DNA from 2 places in the Kitasatospora setae KM-6054 genome. Region 2 is predicted to be linked to the other one. Evidence: riboswitches for the same ligand, from Rfam matches in the RefSeq annotation. Region 2 holds a riboswitch; the other holds the start of a gene.

Region 1 (6,989 bases), 2.4 Mb from region 2:
CCGCGTAGGTCCGTCCGAGGACCAGCAGGAAGGCGATCAGACCACCCGTCACGTGGAGTCCGTGGAAGCCGGTGGTCAGGTAGAACACCGTGCCGTACGGGTCGGAGGACAGCGACAGGCCGTCCTTCTTGACCAGCTCGGTGTACTCGTAGATCTGGCCGCCGATGAAGATGGCGCCCATCACGAAGGTGATCGAGAACCACGAGCGCAGCTTCTTCACGTCACCGCGCTCGGCGGCGAACACGCCGAGCTGGCAGGTGAGCGAGGAGAGCACCAGGATCGTGGTGTTGACCGAGGAGAACGGCACGTTGAGGGCGTGGGCCTTCTCGTGCCAGAACTCGGTGCCCTTGACCGAGCGGAGGGTGAAGTACATCGCGAACAGGGCCGCGAAGAACATCAGCTCCGAGCTCAGCCAGACAATGGTTCCGACGCTGACCAGGTTCGGCCTGTTGACCGCTCCGTGCGCGTGTCCGGTTTCTGTTGCTGTTGCTGTCGCCACGACGGACATTATGTCGGTCCCTTATTCCGTCTTCACGCCGGGGGGTCTCCCTCGGAGTGTCCGGTGCGTGAGGTATGCCCGCCTCGCGGGCCGCCCGTTTTCTGACGGTTGTTCGGACCGGGTGACCCCGCTGGGCCGCCGGGGTGAGTCCAGGGCGCGGCGGCTTGAGCGAGATCGCGTCGGGGCCTCCGCAGGACGGGTGCGCGGGGGTAGCATCCGTCCAAGGACGTGGCCCGGGTCACACTGGGCCGTTCGGTCGGGGCCGCCCCGCGTGGGCACACATATAAGAGGACGAGCACCAGGAAGCAGGGGCCATGGCGCAGCACTCCGACGAGACGCTCACCGTTCTCGTCTACAGCGACGACCGCAACACCCGCGAGCAGGTGACCCTGGCCCTCGGCCGGCGCCCCGCCGCGGACGTCCCCGCCGTCGAGTACCTGGAGTGCGCCACCGCGCCCGCGGTGCTGCGCGCCCTGGAGAAGGGCGGCGTCGACCTCTGCGTGCTGGACGGCGAGGCGGCCCCGGTCGGCGGGCTCGGCCTGACCCGGCAGCTCAAGGACGAGATCTACGGCTGCCCGCCGGTGCTGGTCGTGATCGGCCGCCCGCAGGACTCCTGGCTCGCCGCCTGGAGCCGGGCCGACGCCGCGATCTCGCACCCCGTCGACCCGGTCGCGCTGGCCCAGGCGGCGACCACGCTGCTGCGGGCCCGACTGGCCGGGCGGGCCCCCGCGGGGCGCTGAGTCCCGGCCGGCGTCTCACCGGCGCGTCTCACCTGGAGAGAAGGGGACGGCAACTCCCGGCGGCCGTCCCCGCGCGCTCGATAGGCTGACGCCCGAACCCCGGCGATACGCCTGGGGCGGGACGAGAGTGGGAGTCAGCCATGGTGAACGCGCAGCCTGCGAACGGCGGTAGCGGCCCCGCGCAGGTGGTCCGCACCTGGCCCGACCTGTTGAGCTCGCTGCTGCGGGGGGAGGACCTGGACCAGGCCGACACCGCCTGGGCGATGGACCGGATCATGAGCGGCGAGGCCAGCCCCGTGCAGGTGGCCGGCTTCCTGATCGCGATGCGCGGCAAGGGCGAGACGGTCGAGGAGATCGCCGGCCTGGTCGAGTCGATGTACGCGCACGCCCTGCCGCTGGAGATCCCCGGCCCGGCGGTGGACATCGTCGGCACCGGCGGCGACCGCGCCAAGACCGTCAACATCTCCACCATGTCCGCGGTGGTCGCGGCCGCGGCCGGCGCCAAGGTCGTCAAGCACGGCAACCGGGCCTCCTCCTCCGCCTCCGGCTCCTCGGACGTGCTCGGGCGGCTCGGCATCAACCTGGAGCTCTCCGCCGAGCGGGTCGCCGCGGTGGCCGAGGAGGTCGGCCTGACCTTCTGCTTCGCCGCCAAGTTCCACCCGTCGATGCGGCACACCGCCCAGGCGCGCGCCGAGTTGGCCGTCCCGACGGTCTTCAACATCCTCGGCCCGCTGACCAACCCGGCGAAGGTCACCTCGCACGCGGTCGGCTGCTTCGACACCCGGCTGGCCGGGCTGATCGCCGGCGTGCTGGCCCGGCGCGGTGCGCAGGGCCTGGTCTTCCGGGGTGACGACGGCCTCGACGAGCTGACCATCACCACCACCTCGCACGTCTGGGTGATCCGCGGCGGCGAGGTGACGGAGGCCGTGTTCGACCCGCGCGAGGTCGGGATCGAGCTGGTCGGCATCGAGGCGCTCCGGGGCGCCGACCCCGAGTACAACGCGGAGGTCGCGCGCCGGGTGCTGAACGGCGAGCGCGGGCCGGTGCGGGACGCCGTCCTGCTCAACAGCGCGGCCGCGGTGGTCGCCCTGGAGCTGGGCGACGCGCCGCTCACCGAGCAGATCGCGGCGGCGATGGCGCGGACCGCGGCGGCGATCGACTCGGGCGCGGCGGGGGAGCTGCTGAAGCGCTGGGCCGAGGCCACCCAGGCGTCGGCCTGACGGTCGGGGGCGGCGGGCCCGGCCCGCCGCCCCGGGCCCCGGCCGGTATTCCGGAAGTCTCGGGATGCGGACGGGTGTTGAGATCCGGGGGATCTCGTGTACTGTCTTCCACAGGTCATGAGCGACAGCGACAAGCCCCAGCTTGCTGTCCGGCAACCCTCCGTCCGTGGCGGGGTGCCCTGGGTGAGGACCAGGCCGTGCGGCGACCAGTCCGCGCGGCAAGCGCGGACTTCCGGTGGGTGCACTTCCGGGGTCCTGACCCCTGGAGGAGTGCACCCATGTCTGTTGCCACCGAGATCTGTGAGCCGCTGGCGGTCCTGGGCGGGGACGTCGAGGTTCCGCTGGCCTCCGGCGAGAAGGTCGGGTACGCGGCGCTGGACTACGCGGCGAGCGCCCCGGCGCTGAAGCGGGTCTGGGACGACGTCGCGGCGTACGCGCCGTACTACGGCTCGGTGCACCGCGGGGCCGGCTACCTCTCGCAGCTGTCGACCGACCTGTTCGAGCAGAGCCGGCGGACCGTCGCCGACTTCCTCGACCTGCGCGAGGGCGACCAGGTGGTGTTCACCCGGGCGACCACCGACTCGCTGAACCTGCTGGCGGGCGCCGTCCCGGCCGGGACCGAGGTGTTCGCCTTCGAGACCGAGCACCACGCCTCGCTGCTGCCGTGGCGCCGCGAGGGCCTGACCGTCAGCTACCTGCGGGCGCCGCGCTCGCACGACGAGGCGGTGGCGGCGCTGGAGGAGGCGCTGCTGGGCGCGTCCGAGGGCCCGAAGCTGTTCTGCGTGACCGGGGCGTCGAACGTCACCGGCGAGCTGTGGCCGGTCAAGCGGCTGACCGAGGTCGCCCACCGGCACGGCGCCCGGGTGGTGCTGGACGCGGCCCAGCTGGCGCCGCACCACCGGGTCTCGGTGCGGGAGCTGGACGTCGACTGGGTGGCGTTCTCCGGCCACAAGCTGTACGCCCCGTTCGGCGCCGGCGTGCTGGCGGGCCGCTCCGACTGGCTGGACGCGGCCGAGCCGTACCTGGCCGGCGGCGGCGCGAGCCGGACGGTCGCCCGGGAGCTGGACGGCTCGGTGGCCGTCGAGTGGCACACCGGCCCGGCGCGGCACGAGGCCGGCTCGCCGAACGTGATCGGCGCGTACGCGATCGCCTCGGCCTGCCGGGCGCTGGACGAGGCCGGCTTCGAGGAGCTGGAGGCCCGGGAGCGGGCGCTGGTGGCGAAGCTGACCGAGGGCCTGGCCGCCGTCCCCGAGGTGCGGGTGCTCAACCTGTTCGGCGAGGGCTCGGACCGGGTCGGCGTGGTGTCGTTCGTGGTGCGCGGCTGGAACAGCTCGCACTTCTCGGCCGCGCTGTCCGCCGAGTACGGCATCGGCGTCCGGGACGGGCTGTTCTGCGCGCACCCGCTGGTGCGCACCCTGCTGGGCGGCGAGGAGGCCGCACCGAGCGAGTGCGGGGCGCCGGAGTCCTCGCTGCCCGGCGAGCGCAGCCTGAACGCGATCCGGGTCAGCTTCGGCGCCGGTACCCCCGTCGAGCACGTGGACCGGTTCCTGACCGCCGTCCGCGAGCTGGTCAGCGACGGCGCGAAGTGGAGCTACCGCAACGAGGGCGGCCGCTGCGTCGTCGACACCCAGGGCCAGCAGCGCTGAGCGGTGCTCAGCCGTCCAGGCCGAGCGAGAACGCGGCCTCCAGGTCGTGCTGGGAGTAGGTGCGGAAGGCGATGTGGGTCTCGGTGTTCGTGACGCCCGGGACCTTGTTGAGCCGGCCGGGGATGACCTCGGCGAGCTCCTCGTGGCCCCGGACCCGGACCATCGCGACCAGGTCGTAGGTGCCGGTGACCGAGTAGACCTCGCTGACGCCCTCGATGGCGGCGATCGCCTCGGCGATCTCGGGGATCCGGTCGACGTCGGTGCTGATGAGGACGATCGCGGTGATCACTGGGCAACTCCCGTTCGAGAAGGTCCGCCCAGGGTAGCGCCCGCCGGACGGGCGGCCCAGGCGAGCAGCCAGCCCGCCGCGAAGCCGATCACGTGCACCAGGTAGGCCACCCCGTCACCGCCGGAGGTCACCGACCAGAACTGCAGGGCGAACCACAGGCCGAGCACCAGCCAGGCCGGGAAGCGCAGCGGGAGGAACAGCAGCAGCGGCACCAGGGTGGTCACCCGGGCCCGCGGGTACAGCCGGAGGAACGCGCCCAGCACGCCGGAGATCGCGCCGGACGCGCCGACCAGCGCCCGCACCGCGTCGGGGGTGCCGGTCTCGGCCAGCGCGTAGCCGTAGGTGGCCAGGCAGCCGACCGCCAGGTACCCGGCCAGGAAGCGGAACCGGCCCAGCCGGGCCTCCACCGCCGGGCCGAAGACGAACAGGAACAGCAGGTTGCCGATCAGGTGCAGCCAGCCCGCGTGGACGAACAGCGCGGTCAGCACCGAGAGTTCGGGGATCTTGCCGGGAGTGGCCGGAAGCACGCAGCCGGGCGCCGCCGGGGGGAGCACCGACAGCTGGGCGGCCGTCAGGGGGCGGCCGCCCAGCAACTCGGCCGGCACGGCGCCCCAGCGGTGCTCGTAGCGCTGCTCGGCACAGGCCCGGGCGTCACCGCTGCCGTACGCCGGATTCAGGCCGGCCGGACCGAGCAGCATGACCAGCGCGGCCAGCGCGACCAGCAGGTACGTGGCGACCGGGGCACCGGCGGCCCGCTCGGCCGCCGGCGAGCCGGCCCGGGCGGGGGCGGAGAGCACCATGCCGGTCAGCATTCCTCGGGGGCGCGCCCGCGACACCGGGCGCTGCTCCGGCCGGGTGAGCGTCCGGGCTGTGGACCGGTGATCCGCCCGCCCGCCGGCAGGCAATAGGCTGGAGGCCCGGAACCGGGACCAGCCGAGAGGGACCACTGATGAGCATTGCCGTGCCGACCGCCGAGACCCGTTGGCGCTGCACCCTGTGTGGCAACCTGACCCGCTTCGACGTCACCCGTTCGTCCCGGGTCACCGACTTCCTGCACGTCGACCTCTCCGGCGAGTCCAAGGTCGAGGAGACCCAGGTGCTCTCCGAGACCGTCGAGTCGGTGCGCTGCCGCTGGTGCAACGCCGTCGACCAGGTCGAGCTGGTGGCCCGCCCGGGCGCCGACGAGCCCGCGGAGGGCGACGCCCAGAAGGGCTGACCCGGCACCGACCGCCCCGCGCCCCCGTCCGCCCGGACGGGGGCGCGGGGCGGACTCGTGGGTGGGGTGCTGTCGGAGCGGCACGGTAGACGGGACAATTGGCAGCAGCGGCGGACAGCAACGCCCCGCCCGGCACCCGCCGGGCGGGCACCGCCCGGGAACAGGATCGGAGCCGAGGACAGTGGCGGAGGCAGCGAACGCGCCCGCGGGCACGGACGGGACCGCGCCCGCCCCGGCCCCGGACCTGGCGGTCGGCGAGGCCCGGGCGGGCGCGGACAGCGCCGTGGCCGGCGGCGCGGACGGCGGCGTCGACGAGACCGGGCAGCCGGGCGGCGGCGAGCAGTCGGCCGACACCGGGCAGCCGGCCGGCGGCGCGGAGCCGGCCGGGCGTCCGCTGCCCGAGGGCGTGCGCCGGCGGGTGGTCGGCATCGCCTCGGACGCGCTCGGCGGCATCGCGCCCGGCGAACTGCCCGCCTCGCTCCGCCCGTACGCCAAGTTCACCCCCGCCCGGCGGGCCAAGTACGCGGCGACCGCGCTGGCCGCCGCGCTGGAGTCGGACCCGGCGTTCCGGGTCCGGATAGCCGAGCGCCTGCGGCTCGGCCAGCCCGACCTGGTGCAGGCGCTGGAGTCGGGCACCGTCCCGGCCGCCGCCGACCCGATGGACGTGGCGGCCGCCGCCTACCTGGTCCGGCCGTCCGGCTGGGCCCGGCTGGTCGAGGAGGCCGGCGAGGAGGCCGAGCGGGCCGACGCCGAGGGCGCCGCCGCCGAGGCCGCCCGGCTGGCCGAGCGGCTCCAGGAGGAGCTGGCCGAGGCCAGGACGGCCGCCCGGGCCGAGCTGGACCGGCAGCGGGCCGAGGCCGAGGGCGTCCGCAAGGAGGCGGAGTCGCTGCGCAAGAAGGTCCGCTCGCTGGAGGCCGACACCCGCCGGGCGCAGGCCGAGAGCCGCCGGCTGGCCGCCGAGCTGGAGGCCGCCCGGGCCGCGGCCGGGGCCGAGCGCAGCGCCGCCGAGGGCGAGGCCCGGCGGCTGCGGCACCGGGTCGCCGAGCTGGAGGCCGCGGTGGAGAGCGGGCGGCGCACCGTCCGGGAGGGCCGCAGCGTCGAGGACATGCGGCTGCGCCTGCTGCTGGACACCGTGCTGCAGTCCGCCCAGGGCCTGCAGCGCGAGCTGGCGCTGCCGGTCACCGCGCTGCGCCCGGCCGACCTGGTGGAGGCGGTCGAGCCCGGCTCGGCCTCGCCGCACGACGTGGCCCGGCGCGGTCTGGCCGAGGACGACCCGGCGCTGCTGGACCAGCTGCTGGCGATCCCGCAGGTCCACCTGGTGGTGGACGGCTACAACGTGACCAAGACCGGCTATCCCCAACTGCCGCTGGAGCAGCAGC
Region 2 (6,989 bases):
CACCTGGGAGGAACTGCGCAAGGACGCCGAGCTGATCAAGAGCAAGGTCCCCGGCGTCACCCCGTACGCGCTGCCGCTCGGCCCCGAGGAGGCCCAGGCCGAGTCGATGATCTGGACGATGAGCGGCGGCGGCGAGATCTCCGACAGCGTCGGCAACTACACCATCGACAGCCAGCCCAACCGCGACACCTTCAAGTGGCTGCGCACCAGCCTGGTCGACAAGGGCCTGACCTACGACGACCCCGGCAAGGTCAACCGGCAGGACGCCTTCGGCGCCTTCGCCAAGGGCCAGGTCGCGATGCTCAACGGCCACCCCGCGCTGCTCAAGTCGGCCGCCGCGGCCGGCATCCAGTACGGCACCGCGCCCATCCCGCGCCGGGCCAAGGACGTCAAGGAGGTCACCTTCGGCGTCGCCGACTGGCTGATGGCCTTCAAGGCGAACGGGCACCGGGCCGAGATCAAGAAGTTCCTCAACTTCACGCTCTCCAAGCAGAACACCCTGAAGTTCGACGAGCAGTACAACATGCTGCCGGTCACCCAGGACACCCTCGACGACATGTCCGCCAACCCCGCGCACCAGGACCTCGCGCAGTTCCTGCAGAACCTGCCCACCGCCGACTTCTACCCGTACGGCGAACCCTCCTGGGACAAGGTCAGCAGCCTGATCAAGCAGAAGATCGGCGGGGCCGTGAAGCCCGGCGCCGACCAGGTGCTCGGCGAACTGCAGGCGGCCGCGGCGGCGGAGGCGTCCAAGAGCCGCCAGGGCTGACGGCGGGCTGACGGCGGGCTGACGGCGGGGGGACGGCGGGGGGACGTAGCCTGGGGGCATGGCCGAACTGACCGAGCGCGACCGGGCGGTGCTGGAGCTGGAGGGCCGCGGCTGGCGGACGGCCGGCGCCAAGGAGCAGGCGATCCGGCAGGAGCTCGGCATCTCCGCCACCCGCTACTACCAGCTGCTCAACGCCCTGCTGGACCGGGCCGAGGCGCTCGCCCACGCCCCGGTCCTGGTCAACCGGCTGCGCCGGGTGCGCCAGCAGCGCCGCGAGGCCCGCTAGGGTCCCGCGGCGCGCTCCGGCGCCGATCGCCACCCGCCGCAGCCCGGCGGCCGGTAGCGTCGACGGCATGGGAATCGCTGAACAGATCACGACCCAGGCGGGGCGCACCGGACTGGCGGGCCTGCTCGCCGACCCGAAGTCCGCCGTCGTGGGACTCGACTTCGACGGCACGCTCGCCCCGATCGTCGCCGACCCCGAGCGGGCCCGCGCCCACCCCGGCGTCGTCCCGGCGCTCGGGGCGCTCGCCCCGCTGGTCGGCGCGGTCGTGGTGGTCACCGGACGGCCCGCCGCGACCGCCGCCGCGTACGGCGGCTTCGTCGGCGCCCCCGGCCTCGAACACCTCACCGTCCTCGGCCACTACGGCGCCGAGCGCTGGGACGCGCGCAGCAACGCCGTCACCGCCGCCCCGCCACCGCCCGGAGTCGCCGCCGTCCGCGCCGAACTACCCGCACTGCTAAGGGAGTTGGGCGTACCCGAAGGCACCTTCACCGAGGACAAGGAACGCGCCCTGGCCGTCCACACCCGGCGCGCCCCCGAACCGGACGCGCTGCTGGAGCACCTGCGCGGCCCGCTCGACGCACTGGCGCGGCGGCACGGACTGGTCGTCGAACCCGGCCGGATGGTCCTCGAACTGCGGCCGCCCGGCGTCGACAAGGGCGTCGCCCTCCGCGGGTTCCTGGCCGAACGGGACGCCGGTCCGGTGCTCTTCGCCGGCGACGACCTCGGCGACCTCGCCGCCTACGCGGAGGTCGACGCCCGCCGCGCCGCCGGCCACCCCGGCCTGCTGGTCTGCAGCGGGCCGGTCACCGGCGAACCGCCGGTCGCCGAACTCGCCGACCGGGCCGACCTGGTGGTGGCCGGGCCGGCCGGCGTCGTCGACCTGCTGGACGGGCTGGCGGAACTGCTCACCCGCTAGCGAGCGCCGCGCCGGGCGGCCTCCACCGTCGGGGAGCGGCGCCCGGCGCGTGCCATCGGCGTGGCGTCGGGGTGCCGGGCGGAAGCCCTCGTGCTGGGCGCGCCCGGGTTTCTCGGCCGGTGGCGGGCGAGGAGCGGGCCCCTCCCGGCTGGTGGCGGGCGAGGAACGGGCCCCTCCTGTCCTGGCCGGTGGCGGGCAAGGAGCGGGCCCCTCCTGGCCGGTGGCGGGCAAGGAGGGCGGGTGCCGAGGCCCACACCTCCCGCCCCTCGGGGCTGGGGCCTCGCGATGGGGTCGGGCCGGCCGCCGGTGTGGCGGGTTTCCCCGCCGGGGGCGGTCGGCCGGGCAGGGTCAGAGGGCGTCGAGCTGGTCGAGGAACCACTGCTGGGGCGGGAGGGCGGTGGCCGCGGCGGCGAGGCGCTTGGTGCGGTCGGCGCGTTCGGCCGGGGGCATGGCGAGCGCCTCGGCGAGGGCGTCGGCGGTGGCGATCACGTCGTACGGGTTGACGGTGATCGCGTCGTCGGCGAGTTCGGCGTGGGCGCCGGCCTCGCGGGACAGCACGAGGGCGCAGCCCCGGTCGGAGACGACGGGGACCTCCTTGGCGACCAGGTTCATGCCGTCGCGGATCGGGTTGACCAGGGCGACGTCGGCGAGCCGGTACGCGGCGAGCGAGCGCGGGAAGTCGTCGTCGACGTGCAGGATGAGCGGCTGCCAGTCGCCGGTGCCGAACTCGGCGTTGATCTCCTCGGCGAGCCGCCGCACCTCGGCGGTGTAGTCGCGGTACTCGGCGAGGTCGGTGCGCGAGGGGTAGGCGAAGGCGATGTGGACGACGTTGCCGACCCACTCGGGGCGGGTGCGCAGCAGGTGCCGGTAGGCGAGCAGGCCGCGGACGATGTTCTTGCTGAGCTCGGTGCGGTCGACCCGGACGATGGTGCGGCGGTCGCCGACGGCCGCGCGCAGGGTGGCGAGCCGCTCGTCGACGTCGGGGCGGTGGGCGCGTTCGCGCAGGAAGTCGGCGTCCGCGCCGAGGCCGTGCACGCCGAGCCGGGTGGTGCGGCCGCCGTGGGTGACGGTGAGCGCGGCGCGGTCGACCTCGGCGCCGAGGACGGCCTCGCAGCAGTCGGCGAAGGCGAGCGCCCAGCGGCGGGTCAGGAAGGCGGCCCGGTCGGCGCCGAGGATGCCCTCCAGGACGGCGGCGGCGACGTCGTCGGGCAGCAGCCGGTAGTAGTCCGGCGGGGCCCAGGGGGTGTGCGAGAAGTGGCCGATCCGCAGGTCCGGGCGGAGCGCGCGGAGCAGCGCGGGGGCCAGCGACAGGTGGTAGTCCTGGATCAGCACGGCCGCGCCGGGGGCGGCCTCGGCGGCCAGCGCCTCGGCGAAGGCGGCGTTGTACGCCCGGTAGGCGGCCCACTCGGTGCGGAAGGCGGCGTCGAAGGCCGGCTGCACGGGCGTCTGGTACAGCAGGTGGTGGACGAACCACAGGGTGGAGTTGGCGACGCCGTTGTAGGCGCGGGCGAAGGTCTCCGGATCGATGTCCAGCATCCGGACGGCCTGTCCGCCGACGTCGTGCCCGGCCAGGTCGAGCCGGCCGTCGGGGGCCTGCCGGGCGGCGGTGCGGTCGGCGTCGGAGAGCGCGGCGCAGACCCACACCGCGTTCGGGTCGTCGATCGCGGACAGCCCGGAGACCAGGCCGCCGCCGCCTCTGCGGAGGGTCAGTGAGCCGTCGTCCTCCGTGCGGAAGGACACCGGGCCGCGGTTGGAGGCCACCAGGATCGGGGCGGCTCCGGACTGCTGGGGGTGTTCGGACACGTGATCGGCCATACAGCCAACCTTGCCGTGCGATCAGCCGACCAAACCACTCGGCGCGGCCGGGGGCGGGTGAACACCGGGGGCGGCCGCTCAGCGGTCGCGGTACTCGGGGACGGTGGCCATCGGGGGCCGTTCGGTGGCCGGGACGGGGTGGGTGCGGGGGGTGAAGCCGTCGGCGGTGCGGGTGTACTGGGTGAGCAGCGGGCGGACCAGGTCCGGGTCGGCCTTGAGCCGGTGGGCGCGGTCCAGCCGCTCCAGGGCGGTGCGGTAGATGGTGGCGGCCATCCGGCCGAGGGCCTGGCCGTCCTGGTGGCGGTGGTGCCGGACGCCGACGTCGACCTGGGCCAGCGCGTCCAGGCCGGCCAGTTCGAGGGCGTCGACCAGCAGGCCGAGCTCGACGCCGTAGCCGGTCGGGAAGGGCAGCCGCTCCAGCAGGGCGCGGCGGGCCGCGTACTCGCCGCCGAGCGGCTGGACGAAGCCGGCCAGCTGCGGCCAGTGCAGGTTGAGCAGCGGGCGGGCGACGAGCTCGGTGACCCGGCCGCCGCCGGCCGGGACGACGGCGCCGTCGGCCTCGAAGGGGCGGTCGTACATGGCCTTGACCAGGTGCAGGGCCGGGTCGGTGAGCAGCGGGCCGACGATGCCGGAGACGAAGGCCGGGTCGAACTCGCGCAGGTCGGCGTCGACGAAGCAGACGATCGCGCCGCTGGTGGCGAGCAGCGAGCGCCACAGCACCTCGCCCTTGCCGGGGGCGGCGGGCAGCCGGGGCAGGAGCGCGTCGCGGTGCACCACCCGGGCGCCGGCGGCGGCCGCGACGGCCGCGGTGGCGTCCCGCGAGCCGGAGTCGACCACCACCAGCTCGTCCACCAGCGGGACGCGTTCGACCAGCTCGGTGCGGATCGCGGCGACGATCTCGCCGACGGTGGACTCCTCGTCCAGCGCGGGCAGCACCACGCTGACCGTGCCGGCCGGGCCGGCCGCCCGCTTGGCGGCGAGCAGCAGGTCGAGCGGGCGGTCGGCGGCCGTCCACGAGCGGCGGCGCAGCCAGTCGGCCACCTCCGGCAGTACCCCGGGCTCTGGCTGCTCCGGCAAGTCTCGCTCCCTGTCTCGGTTCGTCTCGGTTGTCGGACGAGGGGGGTGGGTCTGCCCCGCCTTCGGATACAGTCTTCTTATTGCGACCGAGCCTTCGCACGCGGGGGTCGGTCGCAGCGTACGACCACAACTTCACAGAGCTCATCCAGAGGGACTGAGGGAACGGCCCGTTGAAGTCCCGGCAACCCTCCCGCACGGCCAGCAGGCCCGGCGGGACAGGTGCCAATTCCGTCCCGGACGCGACCGCGCTCCGGGGAAGATGAGGAGAAAGGGCCTCGCCACCATGGCTGTTGACACCGCCGCATCCACCACCGTCGACCTCGGTCCCGCGACCGCGCTGTCCTGTCGCGAGTGCGGTACCCGCTTCCCGCTCGGTCCGAGCTTCGCCTGTCTGGAGTGTTTCGGCCCGCTGGAGATCGCCTACGACTACGCGGGCTACGACGCCGAGGAGCTGCGCAAGCGGATCGAGGCCGGCCCGGCGTCGATCTGGCGCTACGCCCCGCTGCTGCCCGTCCCCGCCGACGTGGCCGGCAAGCCGAACCTGAACCCGGGCTGGACCCCGCTGGTCAAGGCCGACAACCTGGGCCGCGAGCTGGGCTTCACCGGCCAGCTGTACGTCAAGGACGACTCGGGCAACCCGACCCACTCCTTCAAGGACCGGGTGGTGGCCTGCGCGATCGAGGCCGCCCGCGCCTTCGACTTCACCACGCTCTCCTGCTCCTCCACCGGCAACCTGGCCGGCGCGGTGGGCGCCGCGGCCGCCCGGGCCGGCTTCAAGTCCTGCGTGTTCATCCCGCACGACCTGGAGCAGGGCAAGGTCGTGATGGCCGGCGTGTACGGCGGCGAGCTGGTCGGCATCGACGGCAACTACGACGACGTGAACCGCTTCTGCTCCGAGCTGATCGGCGACCCGGCCGGCGAGGGCTGGGGCTTCGTGAACGTCAACCTGCGCCCGTACTACGGCGAGGGCTCGAAGACCCTGGCGTTCGAGATCTGCGAGCAGCTCGGCTGGCGGCTGCCCGACCAGATCGTCATCCCGATCGCCTCCGGCTCCCAGCTCACCAAGATCGACAAGGGCCTGCAGGAGCTGATCAAGCTCGGCCTGGTCGAGGACAAGCCGTACAAGATCTTCGGCGCCCAGGCCGAGGGCTGCTCCCCGGTCTCCGCCGCCTTCAAGGCCGGCCGCGACGTGATCAAGCCGGTCAAGCCGGACACCATCGCCAAGTCGCTGGCGATCGGCAACCCGGCCGACGGCCCGTACGTGCTGGACATCGCCCGCCGCACCGGCGGCGCCGTCGAGGACGTCACCGACGCCGAGGTGGTCGAGGCGATCAAGCTGCTCGCCCGCACCGAGGGCGTCTTCGCCGAGACCGCGGGCGGCGTGACCGTCGGCGTGCTGAAGAAGCTGGTCGAGACGGGCCAGCTGGACCCGTCCAAGGAGACCGTCGCGATCAACACCGGCGACGGCCTGAAGACCCTCGACGCGGTCGCCGACGCCGGCATGACCGCCGTGATCCGCCCGACGCTGGAGTCCTTCCGCGCCGCCGGCCTCGCCACCGCCTGACCCCCCCCCACGCCCCAGCCCGAGGAGCAGCCCATGAGCGCCACCGTCCGCATCCCGACCATCCTGCGCACCTACACCGGCGGTGCCGCCGAGGTGACCGCCGAGGGCGCCACCCTGTCCGCCGTGATCGCCGACCTGGAGGCGAACCACGCCGGCATCGCGGCCCGCCTGCTGGACGACACCGGCAAGCTGCGCCGCTTCGTCAACGTGTACGTGAACGACGACGACGTGCGCTTCGCCGAGGGCCTGGAGACCGAGATCAAGGACGGCGCCTCGGTGTCGATCATTCCGGCGGTGGCCGGCGGCTGCTGACCGCCCCGCGTCGCCGTCGCCGCCGCCCGGTCCGGAATTCGATTTCCGGACCGGGCGGCGGTTTCGTGCGTACCGGGGCCATTCCGGCGCCCGGGCTGCCCGCCATTCGGGCGCCGCGGTTGCCGCCGCGTTTACCTGCGGTTTTTCGCCGGGCAGCCCGCCGGAATTCCTCCGGAGCGGAAGGAGTAGAGTGCCGGACGAGGCCGTTCCCCGCTTCCGCCCGGTTCAATCATCGTTTTCCGCCGCATGC

What was found. A riboswitch is a leader RNA that binds a small molecule or an ion and turns the genes downstream of it on or off. The one in region 2 is predicted to bind S-adenosylmethionine.
Region 1: linked by a shared signal. The riboswitch ahead of KSE_RS10730 (aminotransferase class V-fold PLP-dependent enzyme) and the one ahead of thrC (threonine synthase) in region 2 are both predicted to bind S-adenosylmethionine.

The regions. Positions count from the first base shown of each region.
Region 1 covers NC_016109.1:2,421,779-2,428,767, reverse strand. The annotation lists gene ctaE (aa3-type cytochrome oxidase subunit III) at 1-508, opposite strand, end outside; gene KSE_RS10740 (response regulator) at 814-1,239, shown strand; gene trpD (anthranilate phosphoribosyltransferase) at 1,380-2,459, shown strand; SAM riboswitch class IV at 2,573-2,690, shown strand; gene KSE_RS10730 (aminotransferase class V-fold PLP-dependent enzyme) at 2,738-4,105, shown strand; gene KSE_RS10725 (Lrp/AsnC ligand binding domain-containing protein) at 4,113-4,394, opposite strand; gene KSE_RS10720 (rhomboid family intramembrane serine protease) at 4,391-5,194, opposite strand; gene KSE_RS10715 (hypothetical protein) at 5,344-5,610, shown strand; gene KSE_RS10710 (NYN domain-containing protein) at 5,894-6,989, shown strand, end outside.
Region 2 covers NC_016109.1:4,868,027-4,875,015, forward strand. The annotation lists gene KSE_RS21710 (extracellular solute-binding protein) at 1-769, shown strand, start outside; gene KSE_RS21715 (DUF3263 domain-containing protein) at 828-1,055, shown strand; gene otsB (trehalose-phosphatase) at 1,123-1,971, shown strand; gene KSE_RS21725 (alpha,alpha-trehalose-phosphate synthase (UDP-forming)) at 2,320-3,786, opposite strand; gene KSE_RS21730 (glucosyl-3-phosphoglycerate synthase) at 3,865-4,863, opposite strand; SAM riboswitch class I at 5,002-5,129, shown strand; gene thrC (threonine synthase) at 5,147-6,427, shown strand; gene KSE_RS21740 (MoaD/ThiS family protein) at 6,461-6,739, shown strand.